DNA from 3 places in the Pseudoalteromonas sp. SR45-6 genome. Region 3 is predicted to be linked to each of the others. Evidence: predicted binding sites of a transcription regulator. Region 3 holds the regulator's gene; each other region holds the start of a gene.
What was found. Region 3 encodes sigma-54, which starts transcription at its own class of promoters, with help from an activator protein. Its sites were predicted from a motif close to GTTGGCACGNNNNTNGNNT; they were not measured.

Region 1 (3,287 bases), on a different contig from region 3:
AGCTATGAGCGGGTTGGTGGTACAAAACCAATTCAAGCCGATGTACGGGTGATTGCTGCTACGCATCGTGATCTTGAACAAATGATAGAGCAAGGAAGTTTCCGCGAAGATTTATACTATCGACTCAATGTTTTTCCTATCGAAAACCCATCTCTTGCAGAACGTGCTGATGATATTCCATTATTATTAAAAGAGTTAATGCGCCGTATTAATGAGCAAAGTGGTACTACCGCTAAGTTTACTGAGCGGGCAATTGATAGTTTAAAAGAGCACACATGGCCGGGGAATATTCGCGAGTTAGCGAACTTAGTTGAGCGTATGGTGATCATGTTGCCAGATAAAGTGGTTGATATTCCCGATCTACCAGCAAAATATCGTTATATTGAAGTTGATGCTTATGAACCACAATATCCCGAAGAGCTTATGGAGCGTGATGCTTTCAATGATATTTTCAGTACTGGTTTTAGTGATTACGACGATGAGCCAGAAGTTGAAGCAATTCAGCCATCAGCAGACCTTTTACCCGACGAAGGGATTGAGCTAAAAGATTATTTAGCTGAGCTGGAAATTAGCCTGATCACTCAGGCCTTAGAGCGTTATGATTATGTCGTAGCGCGTGCTGCGGAGATCTTGGGTGTACGCCGCACAACCTTAGTTGAAAAAATGAAAAAATATAACCTATCACGAGATTAACAGCTAAGAGCAGGTTTTAGGTGTCAGGTAGCAGGTTTTAGGCAGAAATTAACCAAGTACGATGGTAATTACACCTTTAGAATGGGCTTCGTCATTACCCATAGGCGTTAAGCTTGCTGACGCGCTCACCATCTTTAATTCGGGGGGGGCTGTAGTGAATAAATCACTAAAAACTTTTTGCACAAAGAGAAAACAATGAGGGTAAATGAGAAGAAAAAATGCCACGGGCTTCGAGCAATGAGCTTCGAATACCCTAAAATCTGATACTTTTTTTTACCTCATAAGCGCAGCGCACTCTTAACCTCTTTGTGAATACATTTTAATTGCGCGGGATAAACCCGCGCCTACAAGATTAATTGCGCAAAGAGAAGATTTTCTAGCACCTAGCACCTTTCACCTAGTATTTTTCAATAATCTCAGCTTTACGAAAACAATCATTACTGTGATCATTCACCATACCACAGGCCTGCATATGGGCGTACACTGTGGTTGGACCTAAAAACTTAAATCCCCGTTTTTTTAAATCTTTTGCAAATGCAGTTGAGGCCTCTGTGATTGCAGGGTAGTCACTAAGTTTATCTAACTCATTCACTAACGGCTTACCACCTACAAACTGCCATTGATAGTTACTGAAGCTGCCAAATTCTTGCTGAATTTCAATAAAACGTTTGGCGTTATTTATAGTTGCTACAATTTTTAAACGATTACGTATAATTGTTTCATCAAGCATTAATCGTTCAACATCGTGCTCGTTCATTTGTGCGACTTTTTCTACATCAAAATCCAAAAATGCACGACGATAGCCATCACGTTTCTTTAAAATCGTATACCAACTTAATCCTGCTTGTGCTGATTCCAGAGTAATAAATTCAAAAAGTGTTTGGTCATCATATACTGGGATCCCCCATTCATCATCGTGATAGGCAACATAGTCATCTTTACTGGTATCGAGCCAAGGGCAGCGACATAAATTTGTTGAATTCATAGTGTCTCCTTGCTTTGCTTATTTTAGTTTGTCATTTTTTTGTCGCGTTATTTATACGCTAAGCAAATGAAATTAATCAATATAATTGTTGGTACAATTTGTGCATTTAGCTAGTTAGATCCTGTAAACGAGAATGCATTATGGCCTTAGCTAATGTCTTAAAACCACAATTTATCACAGCGACCCAGTATAACCCATGTTTACTGCAAGAAGAGTACATTGGTGAGTTAAGTGAATTACGCCAGCAAGCCAGTTGGTTAAGTCATTTAGTAGATACAATGCCTGCGGGTGTTGTGGTGCTTGATGGTCGCGGTTTGATCGCTAAAGCTAATCAAATTGCAACAGACATGCTAGGGGAGCCACTCGAAGGTGAAAAGTGGTTCAGTGTGATCCAGCGCTCGTTTCGGCCCCAACAAGATGATGGCCATGAAGTATCGCTAAAAGATGGACGCTTAATTAAGTTAGAAATAACGGCATTAGCGCCAGAGCCAGGGCAATTAATCTTAATGACTGACTTAACCGAAACGCGTCGTCTACAAACACGCGTTGCACATATGCAGCGTTTAAGTGCATTGGGTAAAATGGTGGCATCTTTGGCACATCAAGTGCGAACACCACTGTCTGCTGCGATTTTGTATGCCGCTAATTTAGGTTCAAAGCGGTTACCCGAAAGCTCGCGAGGCAATTTTCATACTAAGTTAATGTCGCGTTTAAAAGATCTCGAAACCCAAGTAAACGATATGTTGTTGTTCGCAAAAAGTGGCGATCAGCAAGTTGTTGAACATGTTTCCATGCAGCAATTATTAACTGAAGTGAAAACTGGCGCTGATGCTATGGTCGCACTTAATAATAGTGAACTTCAGGTCAGTTTACCTGAGCCTGATATCGAGATAATGGGCAATAAAACTGCGCTTGCCAGTGCCATTCAAAACCTTATTCACAATAGTATTCAAGTCATTGGCAGTAATGCACTCGTTCAATTAAGTGCGCAGCGGGATGCGAGTGACCCCGAGCTAGTGTGTATTACTGTAAGTGATAATGGCCCTGGGGTCGATTTAAGCTTACTTGATAAATTATTTGAACCATTTTTTACTACCCGAAGCCAAGGCACAGGTTTAGGCTTAGCGGTAGTTAGTTCAGTCGCAAATGCACACCAAGGACGAGTTGCAGTAACGAACAATGCTCAAGGCGGAGCCTGCTTTAGTTTACTGTTACCTATTTGTACAAAGTCAACATCGGCGGAGGCAATATGAACAACACGATTTTAGTGGTTGAAGATGATGCAGGGCTTCGTGAAGCCTTGATTGATACGCTTGAAATGTCTGGAATAGATTGCGTTGCGGCTGACAGTGCTGAGCAAGCTATGGTGCTACTTAAAAAAGACAGCTTTTCGCTGGTCGTGAGCGATGTGCAAATGGGCGCGATGAGTGGTCTTGATTTACTGCGCAGCATTAATCTTAATTACCCTGATCTACCGGTTTTAATGATGACAGCGTATGCGACTATTGATGATGCTGTTGAGGCTATGCGGTTAGGGGCAATTGACTATATGGCCAAACCGTTTGCGCCCGAAGTGCTACTTAATATGGTAAGCCGCTATCTACCTGAG
Region 2 (3,287 bases), on a different contig from region 3:
TAAACAGATTGTTGATTCAAATATCGATACTGACTGGGATAAAGTAGGTTGGCGCGGCATTATGCTAAATAGCGGTGTCGTTTGGGTAGATACGGATGGGAAAATCATCGGTATCAATTACCAAACAGCTAAAGAACAATTGCTGGCTAAAAATTTAATAGCAGCTGATAAGCAAGCGCTTCACCCAAGTATTAATGCTTTTGTAGAGCCTATTTTAGATTGGCAAACAGCTAAATACCGTATTCGCATTGATGACTTAGGTGATGGAAACTTCCGCTATGCGTCGTGGAGCAATGATAAAAAAACCAGCGATAAGCCAGATATAGTCTTACTAAAAGGTGAGATCGAATTTGAGGGCAGTGGCGGTAATCATAGTTACACATTTAAAAACGGCCGTTACAGCTACGTATTACAAGTTACAGTGATTGGCTGTGATACCTCACCACCAGGTTGGCTTGAAGTATATAAAGATGGTAAGCGTATTTTGTCTCAGGATATTATCAACACTGGAAGTTAAAAGTTAATTATCTTAGATGCAAAAAGGGGAGGGTTCTCCCCTTAAATATAGGGCGCTATTTTATTAAATACGCGCTTTAACAAACGCAGCAATTGCGTCGTCTTGGCAATGTGCGAAAAAGCACTCTTGAAAACGTGGTCCGCCAATCGCTTGTTTAATCAGCTCAGGATCAATAGCTTCAAGTGCGCTTAAGTAATCTTTAGCAACATCCACTTTTAGTTGATTTAAAATACCTGCATTTGTTACTTGTGACTCTTTACGTTCTGCTGGATACCCTTGGCCTTTTTCGCCGGTAAATGCTTTTTCAAATATATATTTAATATTTAACTCAGCGCCCCAGCCAAAGCCTTTTGCATAGGGTAAAGCGAGTGCATTACCATTGTTTATTTGTGCAAATAGGTAAGCATCTGATGGATCAATACAATAACCACAGCTCACACCAGGAAACGCATTGCTCGCCATGAGTGCGCCTTGACCTGTGCCACAACCGGTCACTACAAAATCTACCGCTTTAGAGTTGAGCAGTAAGCTTGCGATAATTCCTAGGTGAATATAGGTTAGTCGATGATCGTTATCGCCATCCATACCCACATTAAATACTTGGTGATTTTGTGCATTAGCAACAGTGTTAAGCTGTTCAAGTACTATTGGGTTTTTTGCCGCTTGACTGAATTCGTTCATTAATGCGATTTTCATTTGACTCTACCAATTTTGTTAACGTTGAGTTGATTCTACATACCAATGCTACCGGTGGCAAATGTTGTTATCTATTAAATATTAGTATTTGTGTAAGTTGCTAGAGGTTAGGAAGTACCATAGGAGCTTTGAGTTTAACTTCAGTATGAAAGCAGCTATTTGAGTTTAAAAATAAAAAACCGCCTGCTCAGGCGGTTTTGTAGTTACCTAGCGTTTTTGATTAATGGCCTTTTTCAAACTCATCAACTTCACGCTCAGCTTCTTCTTTCGATTTACCGTATGCTTGTTGAATTTTACCAACCAGCTCTTTACGGCTACCTTCAATTTTATCTAAATCACCGTCAGTAAGATCGCCCCATTTACGTTGCGCTTTACCTTTAAGTTCTTTCCAATTACCTTCGATACGATCACTGTTCATAATTCGCTCCTTATAATGTCGGTTTGTGAATTTACTTTCAGTTATAAAGTAGCAAGGCTTGTACCAAAATTAAATTATAACTTTATTATTAATAATCAATTGGTTAATGTTTTTATTATTTAGAGATGAGTTTTTAATAGATTATAAGCTAAAAAATCTACGCAACGGTCTGTAATTATTGCAAACACTCAATAATCACCGATTTTATGAATCTGATTTACTGCAGTTTTTTGTTACAATATCGGCAATGCAATTTAGGATAAATAGCTGTGCTGCCGGTTCAAGAAATATATCATCAACTCGTTACTACATTACAAAGTGATCCGATTACCTTACTACAAGCGCCGCCGGGTGCGGGTAAGTCAACATGGTTACCATTGCAGTTGATGCGCGACGGGCACTTTAAGCACATTGTCATGCTTGAGCCGCGTCGCTTAGCTGCACGTAATATTGCCAACTATTTAGCACAGTGCCAAAACGAAACCGTAGGGCAAAGCGTTGGTTTACGTATCAGGCAGGAAACCAAAGTCAGTGTTAATACCCGCCTTGAAATTGTTACCGAGGGCATGCTCACGCGTATGCTACAAAACGACCCAGAGCTCAGTGGCGTTGACCTACTGATATTTGATGAATTTCATGAGCGCTCTATTGCGGCCGATACCGCATTAGCGTTTGCATTAGAATCTCAAGCTGCACTGCGTGATGATTTAACGATTTTATTGATGTCGGCAACCCTTGATAGCGAACGCTATCAGCAGTTTTTTGATTGTTCAATTATTAGTTCCCACGGGCGTAGCTTTCCCATCGATGAAATTTACATACCCATTAAAGATGAAAGCCGCTGGCTTGACGCTATGGCCAGTATTATCAAACAAGCTTTAGTTGAACAAACAGGCAGTGCGTTAGTTTTTTTGCCCGGTCAATATGAGATCAACCGCGTACAACAAGCGCTGTCAGATTTGCCTGCAAATTGCCATGTAGTTACTCTGTTTGGTGAACAAGATAAAGCATCTCAACAAGCTGCAATTGCCCCTGCGGCAAAAGGTACTCGTAAAGTGGTGCTGACCACCAATGTTGCCGAAACTAGCTTAACCATTGAAGGTATTCGTATTGTGGTTGATAGTGGCAAGCGCCGCGCTGCTAGTTTTAATTTAAAAACTGGCGTTACTGAACTCACCACACAAAGTATTTCTCGCTCATCGGCAATTCAACGAGCTGGGCGGGCTGGGCGTATTGAGCCCGGTGTAGTTTATAGGCTTGGTTCAAAACAAACCTTTGAGCGGCGTAATAGCCATGATGCGCCAGAAATTTTAAGTGCTGATATTAGCCAATTATTATTGGAGGCAAAATTCTGGGGCGCGGAGTTAACTGATCTAAGCTTGTTAGATAGTCCAACAGCACAACAAATACAGCAAGCAACAAAATTACTGCAAATGTTAGAGGCGCTCGATAATAACAATAAATTGACCCCCCTCGGTACACGTATGCTAAGTTTTGGCGCGGATATTCGCCTAGCGCACATGCTAATTAAAGCGCAGCAACTCGAACCTCAGATGCCAGGTATTTATACATTAGCGGCGTATTTAATTGCGTTATTAGAGAGTCGGATTAGCCATGCCGCAGATTTAAGCTTAGCATTACACAGCCAACATGCTC
Region 3 (3,287 bases):
AAGTAATACTTTTTCTTGCTTGATGGCTAAATCCAGTGGCAAAGAGTCCAAAGATAATGGATGTAAGCGCCGAGTTTCAGAAAAACGTTTGATCAGGGTTTGATCATCACTGTCTAAATAAAATAGCGTCGGATTTGCAAAACCAGGCAAGTATTCAAGAATATCGTTAAATTCTTCCTGCTCTTTCGGTAAATTACGGACATCAATACTGACGGCAATTTTGTCATAATTATCAGAGACACTGCGCACTAATGAAGGTAATAAGTTTACCGGAATATTATCTACACAATAATAGCCAAGATCTTCTACTACACGCAGAGCAACAGATTTACCTGAGCCAGAACGCCCACTGATGATGATTAACTCCATGTAAATTCTCCTTCATTTGGCTACGATTGCGCAGCAATTACGTGATACAAATCTTGGTCTGTTTTTGCGCTACGTAGTTGTTTACAAAAATCTTTGTCGTTGAGTTTATCAGCAATTGTGGCTAACGTCTTCAAATGAAGTTGGCTATCACCATCTGGCACGATGAGAGCTACAAATATATCAACTGGGCGATTATCTATCGCATCAAAATCAATCGGTGATTCACTCACTATAATTATTGCTAGCGGGTTTTCAACACCACTCATACGGCCATGAGGAATAGCAATACCACGACCAATACCCGTACTACCTAGTTTTTCTCTCGACAGTAGTGCGTTGAGGATTTCTTGTTGTGATAGCTGAGGAAGTTGTTCATGAGCCAATTGGCTGATAAATTCAATGATCCGTTTTTTGCTATTAAAAAGGACCGCAGCTTTACTGCAGTCCTGGCAAATAAGTGAGCTTAATTTCATAGTGTTAGTGTCGAGCGTGCTTCTCTTTGTGTTTAATTACCTGACGGTCAAGTTTGTCGATTAGTCCGTCAATGGCTGCATACATGTCTTGGTGCTCAGTTGAGGCAAATAATTCAGCGCCACTGACATGTAATGTGGCTTCTGCTTTTTGGCTTAGCTTTTCTACATCAAGAATGACATGGACATTATTGATATGATCAAAATGCCTTTCAAGCTTGGCAAACTTATTGTTTACATAGTCTCTTAATGAATCAGTAATTTCTACATGACGACCAGTTAAATTTAGTTGCATAAGCATTTTCCTCTTGTGATTTTACGCCTTAAATCAAACTTTTACGTTGATTTGACGGTGGAATAGCCAGTGACTCGCGGTATTTTGCAATAGTCCGTCTAGCTACTTTGATACCTTGCTCTGCCAATATATCTGCAATTTTACTATCACTCAATGGTTTCGCTGAGTTTTCTGCACTGATCAATTTTCTGATCAATGCTCGAATGGCTGTCGATGAGCATTCGCCGCCGTTCTCAGTACTTACATGGCTCGAGAAAAAATATTTTAACTCAAATATACCACGAGGGGTATGCATGTATTTTTGGGTGGTTACACGAGAAATTGTTGATTCGTGCATCTCAACCATTTCGGCAACGTCGTTTAGTACCATAGGGCGCATGGCCTCAGGGCCATGCTCAAAGAATCCTTGCTGCTGTTTAACAATGCAGTTGGTTACTTTGAGTAACGTCTCGTTACGACTTTCTAGGCTTTTAATAAACCATTTAGCTTCTTGCAAATGCGAGCGTATAAATTGGCTGTCAGTGCTTGATTTTACAGAGCGTGACATCGCCGCATATTGGCTGTTCACTCTAATTTTTGGCATGCTGTCTGGATTGAGTTCAACCACCCAGCGACCTTTAATTTTTTTCACCGAAACGTCAGGAATAACATACTCTGATTCTTCGCGTACTATGGTATCCGCAGGCTTTGGGTTAAGGCTGTGGATCAGTGTCATTACTTCTTTTAGTTCATCTTCTTTAAGCTTAGTCTTTTTCATCAAAGTGCGATAGTCACGACTAGCTAATAAATCGATATGATCAGTTAAAATCATTTTTGTCTCGCTAATCCAAGGAGTTGCAGGATCAAATTGATTTAATTGAATACATAAACATTCTTGTAGGCTGCGCGCAGCAATACCAACAGGGTCAAACAACTGAATGCGTTTTAACACTGCTTGCACTTCGTCGAGTTCGATTTCTTCTTCGTTATTACCTTGATTTAAGCTCTCTGCAATGTCTTCGCAGCTCAAGGTTAAAATACCTGAATCGTCAACGGCTTCAACAATCGCAATGGCAATGGCTTCATCGGTTGGACTAAAAGGTGTGAGTTGTAATTGCCACATTAGATATTCGTGCAAGGTTTCAGTTGAGGCACCTTGATAAATTGACTCATCTTCAGGCATTGGCCCAGATGACGTATTTGGCGCAGCACTCATGTATTCGTCCCAGGTGACGTCCATAGCCATTTCGTCACTTAAGGTCTCTTTACTTAATGCTTCGCTACTTTCTTGTTCATATTCGCTTGGCTTGTCGTCTGCTGATGCGCTAACGGTTAAGTCATCGTTATCTTGTTTTTGTTCGTTTTTACCAGCCGTGTCGTCTGAATATTCATGTTCTTCTAGCTCTAACAATGGATTGCTGTCGAGCGCTTCTTGAATTTCTTGCTGGAGATCCAATGTACTGAGTTGCAATAAGCGAATTGCTTGTTGCAGCTGTGGTGTCATTGTAAGTTGCTGGCCCATGCGCAGCTGGAGTGATTGCCTCATGTATCTCTAACAATCCTTTTATTGTTATCATCGTTAAGTCTAGCAGATACTTAGCCGAGCGTGGCTTTATAGCCTAAATTGCTCGCCCAGGTAAACATCGCGGACTGTTTGGTCGGCGAGTACATGCTCAGGGGTACCTGATGCAATTAACTCCCCATGAGAAACTATGTAGGCTTTTTCACAAACATCAAGGGTTTCTCGTACATTGTGGTCGGTAATAAGCACGCCAATACCACGGTTTTTAAGGTGTTCAATAATCTTCTTTATATCTAACACTGAAATAGGATCAACGCCAGCAAAAGGCTCATCAAGTAAGATAAATTTTGGGTTTGCGGCTAAAGCGCGTGCAATTTCAACTCGACGACGTTCACCGCCAGATAATGCCATACCTTGGCTGTCGCGGATATGTTGAATGCTAAACTCATCAAGTAAGCTGTCGAGCGCTTCTTCTCTGGCTTGTTTATTCAGCTCTTTACGAGTTTCTAAAATAGCCATCAGGTTTTGATAAACAGTTAATTTACGGAAGATGGATGATTCTTGTGGCAGGTAGCCAATCCCTAACCGTGCGCGACTGTGCATTGGCAGTAAGGTGATGTCATTATCATCAATACTGATTTTACCTTTGTCG

Region 1: H5158_RS05845 (PAS domain-containing sensor histidine kinase) is a predicted target of sigma-54. The motif match lies at 1,766-1,784, and genes of this name have one in related genera.
Region 2: H5158_RS20670 (CsbD family protein) is a predicted target of sigma-54. The motif match lies at 1,681-1,699, and genes of this name have one in related genera.

Annotation. Positions count from the first base shown of each region.
Region 1 covers NZ_JACJDM010000008.1:44,452-47,738, forward strand. The annotation lists gene H5158_RS05835 (sigma-54 dependent transcriptional regulator) at 1-693, shown strand, start outside; gene H5158_RS05840 (DNA-3-methyladenine glycosylase I) at 1,091-1,678, opposite strand; gene H5158_RS05845 (PAS domain-containing sensor histidine kinase) at 1,819-2,931, shown strand; gene H5158_RS05850 (sigma-54 dependent transcriptional regulator) at 2,928-3,287, shown strand, end outside.
Region 2 covers NZ_JACJDM010000075.1:2,192-5,478, reverse strand. The annotation lists gene H5158_RS20680 (hypothetical protein) at 1-517, shown strand, start outside; gene H5158_RS20675 (RpiB/LacA/LacB family sugar-phosphate isomerase) at 581-1,213, opposite strand; gene H5158_RS20670 (CsbD family protein) at 1,434-1,631, opposite strand; gene hrpB (ATP-dependent helicase HrpB) at 1,901-3,287, shown strand, end outside.
Region 3 covers NZ_JACJDM010000049.1:13,294-16,580, reverse strand. The annotation lists gene rapZ (RNase adapter RapZ) at 1-369, opposite strand, end outside; gene ptsN (PTS IIA-like nitrogen regulatory protein PtsN) at 390-842, opposite strand; gene hpf (ribosome hibernation promoting factor) at 847-1,134, opposite strand; gene H5158_RS17660 (RNA polymerase factor sigma-54) at 1,163-2,659, opposite strand; gene lptB (LPS export ABC transporter ATP-binding protein) at 2,726-3,287, opposite strand, start outside.